Regions from separate parts of the Pseudomonas sp. GW821-FHT07F01 genome, predicted to be linked through region 3. Evidence: riboswitches for the same ligand, from Rfam matches in the RefSeq annotation. Region 3 holds a riboswitch; each other region holds the start of a gene.
The links. A riboswitch is a leader RNA that binds a small molecule or an ion and turns the genes downstream of it on or off. The one in region 3 is predicted to bind cobalamin.
Positions count from the first base shown of each region.

Region 1: linked by a shared signal. The riboswitch ahead of AC07R1_RS00960 (TonB-dependent receptor plug domain-containing protein) and the one ahead of cobW (cobalamin biosynthesis protein CobW) in region 3 are both predicted to bind cobalamin.
Region 2: linked by a shared signal. The riboswitch ahead of cobO (cob(I)yrinic acid a,c-diamide adenosyltransferase) and the one ahead of cobW (cobalamin biosynthesis protein CobW) in region 3 are both predicted to bind cobalamin.
Region 4: linked by a shared signal. The riboswitch ahead of AC07R1_RS04690 (TonB-dependent receptor) and the one ahead of cobW (cobalamin biosynthesis protein CobW) in region 3 are both predicted to bind cobalamin.

Region 1 is NZ_JBWKQO010000001.1:222,277-226,170, forward strand. It holds gene AC07R1_RS00955 ((2Fe-2S) ferredoxin domain-containing protein) at 1-459, opposite strand, end outside; gene AC07R1_RS00960 (TonB-dependent receptor plug domain-containing protein) at 471-2,396, opposite strand; cobalamin riboswitch at 2,549-2,752, opposite strand; gene AC07R1_RS00965 (arginine N-succinyltransferase) at 2,969-3,894, opposite strand, start outside.
Region 2 is NZ_JBWKQO010000005.1:723,553-727,446, forward strand. It holds gene AC07R1_RS21770 (PQQ-dependent sugar dehydrogenase) at 1-186, opposite strand, end outside; gene AC07R1_RS21775 (hypothetical protein) at 257-838, opposite strand; cobalamin riboswitch at 1,010-1,242, shown strand; gene cobO (cob(I)yrinic acid a,c-diamide adenosyltransferase) at 1,324-1,935, shown strand; gene AC07R1_RS21785 (cobyrinic acid a,c-diamide synthase CobB) at 1,946-3,286, shown strand; gene bluB (5,6-dimethylbenzimidazole synthase) at 3,279-3,894, shown strand, end outside.
Region 3 is NZ_JBWKQO010000002.1:410,647-414,540, forward strand. It holds gene cobN (cobaltochelatase subunit CobN) at 1-851, opposite strand, end outside; gene cobW (cobalamin biosynthesis protein CobW) at 855-1,925, opposite strand; cobalamin riboswitch at 2,024-2,235, opposite strand; cobalamin riboswitch at 2,377-2,602, shown strand; gene AC07R1_RS08035 (CbtB domain-containing protein) at 2,699-2,887, shown strand; gene AC07R1_RS08040 (CbtA family protein) at 2,899-3,600, shown strand; gene AC07R1_RS08045 (cobalamin biosynthesis protein) at 3,597-3,894, shown strand, end outside.
Region 4 is NZ_JBWKQO010000001.1:1,042,227-1,046,120, forward strand. It holds gene AC07R1_RS04690 (TonB-dependent receptor) at 1-1,538, opposite strand, end outside; cobalamin riboswitch at 1,649-1,853, opposite strand; gene AC07R1_RS04695 (NAD-dependent epimerase/dehydratase family protein) at 2,217-3,149, shown strand; gene AC07R1_RS04700 (bifunctional glycoside hydrolase/polysaccharide deacetylase family protein) at 3,230-3,894, shown strand, end outside.

The DNA of each region.
Region 1 (3,894 bases), on a different contig from region 3:
CAGGAACACCTGGCGGGCATGGGGCGGCACCCGCGACCAGTCCGGGTCGCTCTGCACCGCGTTGACGTTGTCGCAGGCCAGGTGGCGCTCGCGCTGGCCGATGCTGGCGCAGGCCAGGGCCGCGTCCAGCCCGCGCCGGCCCAGGGCCTGGGCGGTGATCCACAGCCGCGGTGCCTGGGGGTGGGCCTGGGCCAGGCGCCCCAGCTCATCGCGCAGCCAGTCCAGGTAGGCACTGTCGGAGCTGGGTTCCAGGTCCACCACCAGCAGCTTCGCGCCGTCCTCGGGCAGGGCTTCGCCCAGCGCCGCCCAGAGGCTGTCGAAGCCGTCCAGGGTGTCGATCACCCGGGTGTCGGCGCCGTCGCCGCGCAGGGCCTCGAGCTCCTTGCGAAAGGCTTCGCCGAGGGCGCCGCCGTGCAGGCCGGGGCCGACGAACAGCACCCGTTGATAGTTCTCATGCATGTCGGTCGGCCTCAGAAGCGGTAGGTGTAGCGCACTTCGGTGGTGAAGGGTCGCCCCAGGTTGTCCACCGAGGGCGAGCTGCTGGTCATGCTGGTGCTGTAGTCGCGGTCGAACAGGTTCTCCACCAGCAGGCTCAGGCGGTGCTGCTGGGCCGTATCCAGGTAGCGATAGGCATCGGCGTCGACCACCGAATAGTGGCCGTAGTCGACGTTCTTCGGGCTGTCGATCTGGCCGATGTAGCGGACCGCGCCACCCACGCCCCACATCCGGTCCGGGGCTTCGAAGCCCAGCCGCGAACGGGCGAAGAAACCGGGGATGTTGCTCAGGGTCACGCCGTTGCGCGACTCCACCAGGTTGCGGGTCATGTCCGCCTGCAGGGTCCACTGCGGGCTGAACTGCCAGCGCCCGTCGAGTTCGATGCCGCGCACCTTGATCCGGCCCTGGCCGTTGCTCCAGACATCGTTGGCGTCGAGGGTGATCAGGTCGTCGATCTTGCGGTGGAAGGCGCTGACGCTGGCGTTGAATTCGCCGGCCAGCAGGCTGCCCTTGTAGTCCAGGCCGAGCTCGGCATTGAGGCTCTTTTCCGGCTTGAGGTCGGGGTTGCCTTTTTCGTAGTCCTCGTTGGCGTACAGCTGCTCGGCGTTGGGCAGCTTGAAGGCGCTGCCGTACTGGCCGCGCAGTTGCCAGTGGGGCGTCAGGTCGTAGAGCGAGGTGAGCATGCCCACGGTGGCGCTCTCGCCGCCGCTGATTTTCTCGTGGCGCACGCCCAGGCTCGGGTGCCAGTCGGGCAGGGCGTCGAACACCGGGCGCAGCTGGGTGTACAGGGCATTGGCCTGGGCCTGCTTGTTATCGATCTTCAGCACGTCGTCCTGGCCCTTGAACCACTGGTTGTCGGTGCCCAATACCAGCACGTGGCCGCCGTCCAGCTCGGCCTTGCCCTCGGCCTGCAGGCCCCAGTCGGTGAAGCCCCAGTAGTCGTTGTGGTTGCGCACCTTGAGGCTGGCGTCGTCGAGGCTGTCGATCCTGGTGTAGCGGGTGTCCCAGTCGTTGACATGGCCCTTGACGAAGTAGCTGAAGCCTTCGCCCAGGCGCTGCTCGAAGGTCGCGGTGGCGATCTGCTGGATGCGGTCGTTGGTGGTTTTCCGGTTGTTCACCGGGCGGGCGAAATCCAGGTTGGCGTCGCTGTACTGGTAGAACAGTTCCAGCCGCGAAGCGTCGCCAAGGCCCTGGATCGCCTTGGCGCCGAAGGTGGTCACTTCATAGCTGCGTTTCTTGTCCCGGGTGTTGGCGTTGTAGGCGCTGTTGCGAAATGGCTGGTAGCCATCGGAGACGTTGTGGCTGACATAGGCCAACAGCCCCAGCTCGCCCAGGCCGTTGCTGAGGATCTGCTCGGCGCGGGCGTCGCCGCTCCTGCCCATGAAACTGTCCAGGCCCAGGTTGACCTCGCCGGAGACGTCGCGGGTCTGCGGGTTGCGGGTGACGATGTTGATCACCCCGGACACCGCCTGTGTACCGAACAGCAGGCTCTGGCCACCCTTGAGCACCTCGATGCGCTCGATGGCGTTGGCCGGCAGGGTATCCAGGTACAGGCCGCCGTACAGGCGGTTGTTCAGGCGCACGCCGTCCAGCAGGATCAGGGTGTCGTCGTTGCGCCCGCCCAGCAGGGAGTAGGTGCCGTAGTCGAAGGGGCCATTCTTGGGCGCCACATACAGCCCCGGCACGTACATCTGCAGGACCCGGGTGATGTCGCTGCTGGGGCCGGCGCGTTCTATCTGCTGGCGGTCGATGATCTCCACCTTGCTGCCGTACCGGGCCATTTCGGCCACCGTGGTGGACTCCACCGAGGGGGCGGAAACAAATTGCCGGTCCAGCGTCAGGGGGCTGTCGTCCGCCAGCAGCAGGGGGCTGAACAGGCAGCCGAGCAGGGCGCCGCTCATGGTGCGGCGAGGTGCACGCCAGTCGCGTGCAGGCAAAGTGTCAGGTGTTGTCATTGTTGGTCTTCTCGAAAGTGTCTTCGGGAAGCACGCAGGAGAGGGTATCGGCCACGGGCACGCGACCATACCGGCCCATGCCCGCCCACCGCAGGATTGCCAAACAGACGTCACAGGCCGGTCTCCGGGCTTGCGAGTCTGGCGGCATTCGCCTTCCCATACCTTGGGTACAGTGGCCTGTTGAATGCAGCACTCGCTTACCGTTGCGGGGGCAGCACCGGACTTGCCCGAAAAGGGGCGCACCGGTTTCCCGTTTCACCTCCTGCACGGCGGCAGGAGGCACCTGAAACTGGGCGGCATATGAACATCCGCCCCGGCGTTCGTCAACGTTGCGCCTGCCGCCAGGTGTTACCGGATTCATCGCCCTGACGCCTCTGTAGCCGCTGCCGAGCCCGCGAGGCTGCGCAAAGGCCCGCAGGGCCTTGCTTGGCAGTCTCATGTCGAGCACCTCAGCGGTCTTGAGATTTCGCGCCCCTGCGGGCCGTTCTTTCGAACGCGGCCCGAGCCTGCGGCAGCGGCTACAGGAGCAGGGCGCTTTGCGGGGCCAGGTGCCGCTGTGCGTGCAGGGCCGTGCGTGACTCGCAGGCCAGCAGCGGCGCCGCCCGTACCGAGTCGCCCGGCTGCAGTTGCAGGCGCTTGGCGGTCAGCCGGTCCACCAGCAGGCAACCCGAAACCAGGCGCCCGGGGGCGGCGGTGATGCGGCAGCTTTCCAGGCGCCGGTTGTGGATCAGCCACACCGGCGCCTGTGCGTCCGGAGTGCCCACCAGCAGGGGCAGGGTCTGGCTTTCGCGCACGCTGCGGATCTTCGCCACCTCGGCCTCGATCAGCGGCCCGCCATCGAAGATGTCGATGCAGCCCTGATGGCTGAAGCCTTCGTCGCGCAGGATGCTCACCGCCTGTTCGGTGCTGGCGTGGGCCTGGCCGATGGCGGCCTGTGCCTGGGGGCTGAGCAGGCAGGTGTACAGCGGCTGGCGCGGCATCAGTTCGGCGATGAAGGATTTGCTGCCGTGGCTGGACAGGCGATTGGCCTGCTGGAAACCCATCTTGAAGAAGTGCCGCCCCAGGCTGTCCCAGAACGGCGAGCGGCCCTGGCTGTCGAGCTGGCCGCGCAGTTCGGCCACCAGCTTGTCGCCGAACAGCCGGGGGAATTCGGCGACAAACAGCAGGCGCGCGGTGGACAGCAGGCGGCCGGTGTAGCCCTGGCGGTGATCGCGGCGCAGGAACAGCGAGCACAGCAGCGACTGCCCGGTCATCTCGTTGCACAGGAACAGGGTCGGGATGTGCTTTTCGATGCCCAGCACCGGGGCGCTGCCGTGGGTGGTGCCGACCCGGTAGTTGTAGCAGGGCTCGCGCAGGCCGATGGCGCCGCTCAGGCCGCAGACCCCGATCACCTGCTGCTCGTCATCTTCCATGACGAACAGGTAGTCGGCATCGGCCCGCTCCA
Region 2 (3,894 bases), on a different contig from region 3:
GGGTTTTGCACCTTGCGGCCAGCCGATGGCGGGGGCGATGTTGACCGTGGGGATCAACGTCGGGTTGGGTTCCGGCAGCTTGGGGTTGGGGCCGGTGCCGTCGGACACCTGCAGGCTGGAAGTTTCGCCGCAGGCGGCGAGGCCGGCGGCGATGGCGATCAGTAGGCTGTGCTGAAGCTTGAGCATGCGAATTTCCCTATGAGTGCACGGACGTCGTAGTCATAGAGAAGCATAGCCAGTCGATGGTTCCGCCCGATCAGCGGGCCTCCTTGAAGAGCACGGCGACGCCCGGGTGGTAGTGGCCGGCCTCGTTGTGCAGCTTGCGATAGGCGTAGGGGAAGTACCAGGCCACGGCGCAACAGTGCTCTTTCTGCAGTTCGTCGAGCATGTCCTGGAGCTCTTCCGGGGTAGCGCTGTGCTGGGATTTTTGTGGGGCAACGAACAGGCAACCCAGTCTCAGGTCGCTGGCGTAGCTGATCTTTCTTGCATCCTGGGCAACGTCCAGCAGTGCCTGGGTCAGGTTCAGGCTGTTGACCCTTGGCCAGCGCTGGGTGGCGTGGATGTAGGCGCGCTCTTCCTTGGTGGCCAGGTACAGGTCGGTGCGGGCGTTGCGCGCACCTTCTTCCTGCTGTTTCCTGCTGGGGCTGTGTTCCAGGCTGACCATCTCGGCCATCCAGGCCGCCGCGCTGAGCAGCCCGAGATTGGCCTGCTCGTCGAACCAGTAGGGCGTTTCGTTATCGCCGCGAACCGCGTTGTAGCGATCGATGCAATCGAACCAGCGTTCCAGCATCGGGCGCAGGAATTCCAGCTTCGGATTGCTGATGATCATGCCTTGCATCGAACTCACCCCTTATTGTTGTGTGGTTGGCGCCTGGGGCGCTGAAAAGTGGCTATTTGATATCATTGCTCTGAGTGTGGCACAAGATTGGCGTCAGTTTATTGATGCAGTGCAGTTTTGTGCCGGGGGCGACGGCCGGCTTTAATTGACGCTCCACCCCCAACCCTCTAACCTTCGCGACTTGTTTCAGGTGCTCTGTGGCCGGTGGCCGACAGAGTGAAACAGGGAAGCCGGTCAGGGTCTGTTCCAGTGATGGAGCCGACGACGATTCCGGCGCTGCCCCCGCAACGGTAGATGAGTCAAGACTGCGCCTGACGCCACTGTGTCAATGACACGGGAAGGCGCGCAGTCCGGCAGCCATGCCGCTCATGAGCCCGGAGACCGGCCTGATCCATCCAACGGCATCACGGTGGGCGATGCCAGGCTAGCGCCGTCTGTTCCTTTTCCCTGCCCCCCGTTCCCCAGCCCCAACGGAGAGCTGCCCCATGAGTGAATCCCCCGATCGTGACGAGCGCCATCTGGCGCGCATGTTGCGCAAAAAAGCCGTGATCGATGAACGCATTGCCAACTCGCCCAACGAATGCGGCCTGCTGCTGGTATTGACCGGCAACGGCAAGGGCAAGAGCAGCTCGGCCTTCGGCATGCTGGCGCGGTCCATGGGCCACGGCATGCAGTGTGGCGTGGTGCAGTTCATCAAGGGGCGTAATAGCACCGGCGAAGAACTGTTCTTCCGGCGTTTCCCCGAGCAGGTGCGCTTTCACGTGATGGGCGAAGGCTTTACCTGGGAAACCCAGGATCGCCAGCGCGATATCGCTGCGGCTGAAGCCGCCTGGGCGGTTTCCAGGGAGTTGCTGAGCAACCCGGATATTGGCCTGGTGGTGCTCGACGAGCTGAACATTGCCCTCAAGCACGGCTACCTGGACCTGGATCAGGTGCTCAGTGACCTGCAGGCACGTCCGCCCATGCAGCATGTGGTAGTGACCGGTCGCGGCGCCAAGCCGGAGATGATCGAGCTGGCCGATACCGTGACCGAGATGGGCATGGTCAAGCACGCCTTCCAGGCCGGGATCAAGGCGCAGAAAGGTGTCGAGCTGTGAGCGTGAATTCATGACTGATGTTCGTCATTGCCCGGCAGTGTTGATCGCCGCACCGGCTTCCGGCCAGGGCAAGACCACGGTGACCGCGGCCCTTGCCCGCTTGCACCGCAACCGGGGGCGCAAGGTTCGGGTCTTCAAGTGCGGCCCGGATTTCCTCGACCCGATGATTCTTGAGCGCGCCAGTGGTGCTGCGGTGTACCAGTTGGACATGTGGATGGTGGGCGAGCAGGAAAGCCGCCGTCTGCTCTGGGAGGCGGCGGGAGAGGCCGACCTGATTCTGATCGAAGGGGTCATGGGCCTGTTCGATGGCACCCCTTCCAGCGCCGATCTGGCGCGGCATTTCGGCGTGCCGGTGCTGGGGGTGATCGATGGCACCGCCATGGCCCAGACCTTCGGCGCCCTGGCTCTGGGCCTGGCGCGCTACCAGCCGGACCTGCCGTTTGCCGGGGTGCTGGCCAACCGGGTTGGTACCCTGCGCCATGCGCAGTTGCTGGAAGGCAGCCTGACGGAAGGCTTGCGCTGGTATGGCGCCTTGTCCCGGGAAACCGATATCGAGCTGCCCAGCCGCCATCTGGGGCTGGTGCAGGCCAGCGAGCTGAATGATCTGGACCTGCGCCTGGATGCCGCAGCCGAGGCCCTGGCCAGCAGTTGCCAGGTGGAACTGCCGCCAGCGGTGAGTTTTGCCGCGCCCACGCCGGTGGCTTGCGCGCCGCTGCTCAAGGGCGTGCGGATTGCCGTGGCGCGGGACGAGGCGTTTGCCTTCACCTATGGCGCCAGCCTCGATCTGTTGCGAGCCATGGGGGCGCACTTGAGCTTCTTCTCGCCGATCCACGATACCCAGCTGCCCGACGCGGACAGCCTGTACCTGCCCGGCGGCTATCCCGAGTTGCACCATCAGGCCCTGGCCCGCAACAGCAGCATGCTGCAGGCCATTCGTGCCCATCACGCGGCTGGCAAGCCGCTGCTCGCCGAGTGCGGCGGCATGCTCTACCTGCTGGACTCCCTGACCGATGTCGAAGGCCAGCGTGCCGAGCTCCTGGGCCTGCTGCCCGGAGATGCGGTAATGCAGAAGCGCCTGGCGGCACTGGCCTTGCAAGCGGTGGATTTGCCCGAAGGCAGTCTGCGCGGCCACACCTATCACCATTCCCTGACCAGCAGCGAGCTGCTGCCCATCGCCCGTGGGCTCAGCCCCAACGGCGGGCGCGGCGCGGAAGCGGTGTATCGCCAGGGGCGGATGACGGCCTCTTACGTGCACTTCTATTTCCCGTCCAATCCGGCGGCGGTGGCGGCGTTGTTTGCGCCGGGCGCGCCTGTTGAGCCGGTTTTAGCCGAGGGCGTGGCGGGTGAGTGAGCAGGGGTTCTCTGAGGCGCAGCGCGAGGGGGTCTACCGGGCCATCGCCGAGCGCCGCGACATGCGTCATTTCGCGGGTGGCAGTGTCGAGCCGGCAGTGCTGCGGCGCTTGCTGGAAGCAGCGCATCAGGCGCCCAGTGTCGGGCTGATGCAGCCCTGGCGTTTTATTCGCATCAGCGACCGGCTGTTGCGCAAGCACATCCAGCAGTTGGTGGAGGCGGAGCGGGTGCGCACCGCCCAAGCCCTGGGTGAGCGTTCCGACGAGTTCATGAAGCTCAAGGTCGAAGGCATCAACGATTGTGCCGAGGTGCTGGTGGCCGCCTTGATGGATGACCGCGAACGACACATCTTCGGCCGTCGGACCCTGCCGGAGATGGACCTGGCATCCCTGTCCTGCGCCATCCAGAACCTGTGGCTGGCGGCCCGCAGCGAAGGCCTGGGAATGGGGTGGGTGTCTTTGTTCGATCCTCAGGCCCTGGCCGATCTGCTGGGGCTGCCGGCAGGTGCCAAGCCCGTGGCCGTGCTGTGCCTGGGCCCGGTCACCGAATTCTACCCGGCGCCGATGCTGGCACTGGAAGGCTGGGCGCAACCGCGGCCGCTGAGTGAGT
Region 3 (3,894 bases):
TTGCGGCGGAACGGCCGCAGGTGCGGGGCTTCGGGGCTGGACTGGGCGAAGCCTGTGGTGTTGAGGATCACCCCGGCCGCGGTTTCATCCAGCCAGTCTTCCACCTGGCTCAGGCAGCCCGGTTCCTTGAGGCTGGCCACCGCTATCGGCAAGGGGTTGAGGCCCGCCGCCAGCAAGCGCTGGCAGAACAGGTCGATAAAGCCGGTGTTGGCCGCCTGCAGGTGGGAGCGGTAGAACAGCAGCGCTGCCACGGCTTGCCCCGGCTGCCAGTCGGCCTGCCAGTCACTGAGGGCAGCCTGGCTTTTGTGCGGGTGGTAGATCGCCGTGCGTGGCAGGGCCTGCGGTTCGCTCCAGGGGTAGTCGCGCCCCAACAGGCCGCTGGCCAGGCAGCGGTAGAAGTTCAAGGCGTTATCGCGGCCGCCCTGGCGCAGGTATTGCCACAGGCGATCACGCTCGATGGGGCCCACGGTGCTCAGGTCGCCGAGTTCCGGGTCGGGGCGGTCGTCCCCCGGCACCAGGATCAACTGCACCCCGCGCTGGGACAGCTCCACCAGCCGCTCGACGCCGTAGCGCCAGTAGGCGATGCCACCGTGCAGGGAAATCAGGATGACCTTGGCGTGGCGCAGCACCTGGTCCACATACAGGTCCACCGAGGCGTGGTTCTGCACCTGCATCGGATTGGCCAGGCGAAAGCTGGGGTAGTCCTCGGGCAATTGCTCGGCGGCGTCCGCCAGCAGCGCCAGGCTGGAATCGCCGCTGCACAGGATCACCAGCTCGGCGGGGGTTTGTCCCAGGTCGGCAATGTTGTCATCCGACACGAAACCGCCGGGCTGGGTCCTGAGCAGGTGCATGGCTTAGACGCTGAGTGCGGCGCGCAGTTGCGCTTCGAGCTGGGCGGCGTCCAGTTCCTGGCCGATCAGCACCAGGCGCGTGGTACGGGCCTCGTCGGCGCCCCACTTGCGGTCGAAGTGCTTGTCGAAGCGCGTGCCCACGCCTTGGATCAGCAGGCGCATCGGCTTGTTGGGGATGGCGGCGAAACCCTTGACCCGCAGGATGCCGTGCTTGACCACCAGTTGGGTCAGGGCGTCCAGCAGCAGGCTTTCGTCGGCCTGGGGCAGCTCGATGGAGATGGAATCGAAGGCGTCGTGATCGTGGTCGTCGTGATCGTCATCGCCGTCATGGTGATGGTCGTGATGGCTGTGGCGGCCGTCGATGTGTTCCTCGGAACCGGCACCCAGGCCCAGCAGCACATCCAGGGGCAGGCGACCGCTGCTGGCTTCGATGACCTTGACCGCCGGCGGCAGCTCCTCGGCCACTTCCAGGCGCACCTTGGCCAGGTCTTCGGGGCTGATCAGGTCGGTCTTGTTGAGGATCACCAGGTCGGCGCTGGACAGCTGGTCGGCGAACAGCTCATGCAGCGGCGATTCGTGGTCCAGGTTGGGGTCGAGCTTGCGCTGGGCGTCCACTTGATCGGGGAAGGCGGCGAAGGTGCCGGCGGCCACGGCCGGGCTGTCGACCACGGTGATCACCGCATCGACGGTGCAGGCACTGCGGATTTCCGGCCACTGGAAGGCCTGGACCAGAGGCTTGGGCAGCGCCAGACCGGAGGTCTCGATGAGGATGTGGTCCAGGTCGCCACGGCGCGCCACCAGTTCGCGCATCACCGGGAAGAACTCCTCCTGCACGGTGCAGCACAGGCAACCGTTGGCCAGCTCGTAGACTCGGCCGCTGGCCTCTTCCTCGGTGCAGCCGATGGCGCATTGCTTGAGGATTTCGCCGTCGATGCCCAGCTCGCCGAATTCGTTGACGATCACCGCAATGCGCCGGCCCTGGGCATTGTCCAGCATGTGCCGCAACAGGGTGGTTTTGCCCGAGCCGAGGAAGCCGGTGACGATGGTGACGGGAAGTTTGGCCAGTGTTTTCATCGGATGCCCTTTGGCAAAAGGAGGCGGGCAAACGGGACGAGAACCGCAACGCCGGGCGCGCGGAGATTTCGCCACCGGATCACCCCGCCCGGTTGTAGTGAGAATCTTGGATCGAGGCAGGTCTCCTGGCTGAGGGCTTGCCAGTCGTCGGACCGGCGATTGCTGCGCCTTCCCACCGGCGTCGTCGACACCCATGCAGTGGCCTTGCAGCAATCGAACCCTTCACAGTTGCGGGGGCAGCCGCGGCATCGACCGCGTTCCCTTCTTAGCTTCGACCCGTGGCCGAAGAACCTCGAAAGCGCAAGGCTACGCAGAGCCAGGGGGACGGTCAATCGACAATGCGCCCGTAGCAGCCGGCTTGCCGGCGAAAGAGCCATTGAACCTTGCACGAGCACGGCGCACACCTGCGCAGCGGTCACGGCAATTGACGCCCCTGCCCCGCCCATGATCTCCTACACACCTTGTTACGGGTGCCCCTTACAGGGTGAAACGGGAAACCGGTGAATCACGTGCTTAACTAAAAAGCCGTGGCCAGTCCGGTGCTGCCCCCGCAACGGTAAGCGAGCGAAGTGTCAGATCCACTGTGCCAAGGCATGGGAAGGCGACACTTGCCGGCACGGCATGACACAGCCCTGCCCCTCGCAAGCCCGGAGACCGGCCCGCAACACTTACATAACAACCCGCGGTGGGCGGGCGCTGTTGCAAACCCTGCGTGGCCATCACGCGGGGTTTTCCTGCGCCTCTACCCCGCTGACACTCCAGAGGGAAGCGCCATGTCGATCATCAGCAGCACCAGCCACTCCGCCAGCACGACCTCCACCCTGAGCCAGCGCCTGGTGGCCGCCATCGGCGCCTCGATCCTCGGCGCGTGCCTGGTGTACTTCGCCGGCTTCTCCCACATCGAGGCGGTGCACAACGCGGCTCACGACACCCGCCACAGCGCCGCCTTCCCTTGCCATTGAGACCTGCCGACATGATCAAGCGTATCGCGCAAACCGCAGGTTTCACCGGCCTCTTGGCCGCCCTGCTGCTGACCCTGCTGCAAAGCTTCTGGGTCGCCCCGTTGATCCTGCAGGCGGAAACCTATGAAAAGGCCCCCGCGGCCGAAGTCCATGAGCACGCCGAAGGCGCCATGGCCGTCCACAGCCACGATGCCGAAGCCTGGGAGCCGGAAGACGGCTGGCAGCGCGTGCTGTCCACCACCGGAGGCAACCTGGTGGTGGCCGTGGGCTTCGCCCTGATGCTGGCCGGCCTCTACACCCTGCGCGCGCCGAACCGCACGTCCCAGGGCCTGCTCTGGGGCCTGGCCGGCTATGCCACCTTCTGCCTGGCGCCGACCCTGGGCCTGCCGCCGGAACTGCCGGGTACCGCCGCAGCCGACCTGGCACAGCGGCAGATCTGGTGGGTCGGCACCGCCGCCTCCACCGCTGTGGGCATTGCCCTGATCGTGTTCGCCCGCAACTGGCTGCTGAAGATCCTGGGCGCGGCCATCATCGCCGTACCCCACGTGATCGGCGCGCCGCAGCCGGAAGTGCATTCGATGCTGGCCCCGGAAGAACTGGAAGCGCAATTCAAGATCGCCTCGCAGCTGACCAATGCGGCCTTCTGGCTGGCCCTCGGGCTGATCAGCGCCTGGTTGTTCCGGCGCAAGAGCGCGGGCCAGTACTCGGCATGATCGAAGTGAGCGCAGCGCCGACCCTGGTGGTCGGCCTGGGCTGCCAGAAAGGCTGCCCGGTGACCACGCTGCGCGCCTTGCTCGACCAGGTCCTGGCGGCGCACCAGTGGCAGGCCCGGCAGGTCCTGGCCCTGGCCAGCATCGACCTCAAGCGCAACGAACCCGGCCTGCTGCAACTGGCGGAGCAACTGGAACTGCCGCTGACCTGTTTCAGCAGCGGCCAGCTCGCCCCCTTTGCCCTGCGCCTGAGCCACCGCTCGCAAATCGCCTTCGAACGTACCGGCTGCTACGGCG
Region 4 (3,894 bases), on a different contig from region 3:
AACTGGCTCGGGTTGAGGCTGATCAGGTTGCTGACCCCGTCTTCACTGGTGGAGTACTGGCCGTACAGCGACAGTTGATCGGTGACCGCGAACACCAGGCCGGCGCGCCAGTTGCCGCCGGTGAGGCTGCGATCGGTGCGGGTGCCGGCGCGCAGATCACTGCGATCGATATGGTTCTGGTCGCGGCGGATGCCGGTCACCAGCGACCAGCGCTCCGACAGTTGCAGGCGGTTTTCCGCAAACAGGGCGAAAGTGCGGGTGCTGCTGTCGGTCTGGGGCGAGAAGGGCGAGCGGCTCTGGAAGTAGCCCGGTGCCGGGTTCCACGGGTCGATATAGTCGCTACCGATATCCTTGTAGGGCGAGTTGTTGGCCACGCCGAAGCGAATCCTGTTGTACTCCAGGCCGACCACGGTCCTGCTGTCCAGGCCGAACAGCGAGTGGTTGAAGGTGAAGCTCTGGCGATCGCCGATCTGCTCCTGATCGTGCTTGATCTCCAGGTAGTCGCCGCGCAGCAACTGCTCCCGGGAGCTGACCCAGTTGTAGGCTTCGGCGTTGCGCCAGTGGCGGCGGCTCTTGATGTAGTAGAGCTGGTTGCTGGCGCTGAGGTTGTCGCTCAGGGTCCAGTCGGTGTTGAGCCGGGTCCATTCGTCGTTGTAGCGCTGCACGGCGTTGCGCAGGTTGTAGTTCTTGTCCCGCAGGCTGTCGCGGTATTGGCCGGCAATCAGCGGCGTGCCGAAATAGCTGGCGGGTTCGCTTTCACCGCGTTCATGGGCCAGGGTGAAACCGAGGTCGTCGGTGGCTTGCCAGCGTAGCGCCGCGCTGAGTGCCAGGCTGCGTGACTGGCCCTGGTCGACCCAGCCATTGCTCTGCTGCTGGTTCAGGGTCAGGCGGTAGCTCAGGGTGTCGGTCAGCGAGCCGCCGCTGTCCAGGCCCAGTTGCTGGCGATCATGGGAGCCATAGCCCAGGCGCAGGCGGTTGTGGATCTCACCGTCGAAGGGCTTCTTGGCAATCACGTTGATCACCGCGCCGGTGGCGCCTTCCCCGTACAGCACCGAGGCCGGGCCGCGGATCACGTCGATGCGCTCGACCATCCACGGGTCCACCGGGAAGGTCTGGCTGCCGGCGCCGGTGTACAGGCGCGCGCCGTCGAACAGGGTCATCACCGAGGAGTGCCCGGTAAAGCCGCGGGCCGACAGTGCGGTATTGCCGTTGCCCGGGGTGGCGATGCTGGTGATGCCGGGGGAGCGGGTGACGGCATCCTGCACCGTGAGGTTGTTGCGGTTGCTGATGGCGTCGTTGCCCAGGCTGCTGGTGCTGGCCGGAGTCTCCAGGGCCGTGAGGTTCAGCCGCGAGCCGGCGGGCAGGGGCGTGTCCAGAGAGGTTTGCGGGGCGCTGGAGACTCCGCTCACTTGGGCCTCGGGCAAGACCAGGAAGGTTTTCTGTTCAGCCTGTGCCAGGGCCGGGCAGGCCATGCAAGGCAGGAGGGTGAAACACAGCGAGGGGCTCGCCAGGTGTTGCAGCAAGGAGGTGCGGGACATGCGATTCCTACTACTTGTAAGGAATGAATGAATCCCGGAGGGAACAACGCATAGGGAATCGCGGGCAGCCGCGCCCACGAAAACCGGACTGCGCCCGCCCACCGCGGGGTTGTCAAACGAAGTGGCAGGCCGGTCTCCGGGCTCGCGAGGGTCATGAGGCATTCACCTTCCCATGCCTTGGCACAGTGGTCTGTCGAATGCTTCGCTCGCTTACCGTTGCGGGGGCAGCGCCGGACTGATCATCGAAATGACGCACCGGCTTCCCGTTTAACCCCATGCACGGCGGCATGGGACACCTGAAACTGGCGCGCATATGAGCACTGCCGAGCCCTTGCGTCAATGGCATGTGGCCAGCTACGGCGGCGGTTTCAGCGCTTTATGCTGGGAAAGTCAATATATTGACCTATTTTTCCTGGCGCTTAAATAATCGACAAATATCGACGCATTATTGACGATTTTGCTTTTCTGACCCAGTATGTCGGCGCTGAGCGATTGATTATCTTGAGTTTTTTTTTGACGCCAAAGCTCTGAACTCTGCTCCGAAAAAAGGCGAAACAGCCTATGGGGCAGAGCAGCCAAACAAAACATGATGGCCAGGATGGCAAGTAGCCAGGGCTGATCCGTTGGCTGTGCTAGCTTCAGACGGCGTAGCCGCGATTTTTCTCTTTGGAATGATCTATGTCTGCCGAACGGATACTGGTTACTGGGGGCGCTGGTTTTATCGGTTCTCACCTCGTGGATGCACTGCTGGCCAAGGGTTATGCGGTGCGGGTTCTGGACGACCTTTCCACGGGCAAGGTCGGCAATCTGCCCATGGGCGATGCTGGCCTGGAACTGCTGGTGGGGGATGCCGCCGATGCGGCACTCCTGGCGGATGCCGTTCAGGGCTGCGATGCCGTGGTGCATCTGGCTGCTGTGGCGTCGGTCCAGGCTTCGGTCGAAGACCCGGTGGCCACCCACCAGAGCAATTTCATCGCCACCCTGCGCCTGTGCGAGGCGATGACCGCGGCCGGTATCCGCCGCGTGGTGTTCGCCTCCAGTGCTGCGGTCTATGGCAATAACGGCGAGGGCACGCCGATTGCCGAAGACACCCCCAAATCTCCCCTCACGCCCTACGCGGCGGACAAGCTCGCCAGCGAGTACTACCTGGACTTCTACCGCCGCCAGCATGGGCTGGAACCGGTGATCCTGCGCTTTTTCAATATCTTCGGCCCGCGCCAGGACCCTTCATCGCCGTATTCCGGGGTGATCAGCATTTTCAGCGAGCGGGCCAAGGCCGGGCGGCCCATCACCCTGTTCGGCGATGGCGGGCAGACCCGCGACTTCGTCTATGTCGCGGACCTGGTGAAGATCCTGGTGCAGGGCCTGGAATGCCCCGCGCCGGCAGCCGATGCCACCAATGTCGGGCTCGGCGGGGTGACCACCCTCAACGATCTGATTGGCGCCCTGCAGCAGATCAGCGGCAAGCCGCTGCAGGTGAGCCACGGCGCGACCCGCTCCGGGGATATCCGCCATTCCAAGGCCGACAACCGCCGCTTGCGCGAGCGCTTCGACCTGGGCACGCCCAGCAGCCTGGCCGAGGGCCTGGAACGGCTTTACCGCAGCCTTTAGTTCGTTGCCTTAGGGGCGCCCGCCATGGCGGCTGCCCTAGAGCCTGATGTTGTGCAGATTGATCTACTGAAGAGTGAGTTATGGATATCGAGTTTCGCAGGGGGCATGTCTGCAAAGTGGTTCGACGCCTGTTTACCGCATTGGCCTTGTGTGCCACCAACACCCTGGTGCAGGCCGCACCCGCGGCGCCCGCCAGTGTCGGGTTCTGGTACGCCGAGCAGCCACCCTTGCAGGAGCTGGCGCAGTTCGAATGGGCAGTGGTCGAGCCCGGCCATATGGCCAGCGCCGATGTCGCCACCTTGCGCAAGCTCGGCAGCCAGCCGTTCGCCTACCTGTCGGTAGGGGAGTTCGACGGCAACCGCGCTGCCCTGGCCAAGCAGGCCCTGGCCCAGGGCGCGAGCCCCGTGCGCAACAAGGCCTGGGACAGCCAGGTGATGGACATCGCCACCCCGGCCTGGCGCGAACACCTGTTCAAGCGTGCCAAGGCGCTGCAGGACCAGGGCTACGCCGGCCTGTTCCTGGACACCCTGGACAGTTTCCAGTTGCTCCCCGAGGCCGATCGCGAACCGCAACGCAAGGCCCTGGCCTCGTTCCTGCGGGAACTGCACAGCCGGCTGCCCAACCTCAAGCTGTTCTTCAACCGGGGCTTCGAGGTACTGGGCGAGCTCGATGGCGTCGCCTCGGCCGTGGCGGTGGAATCCATCCACGCCGGCTGGGATGCCTCGGCCAAGCGTTACCGCCCGGT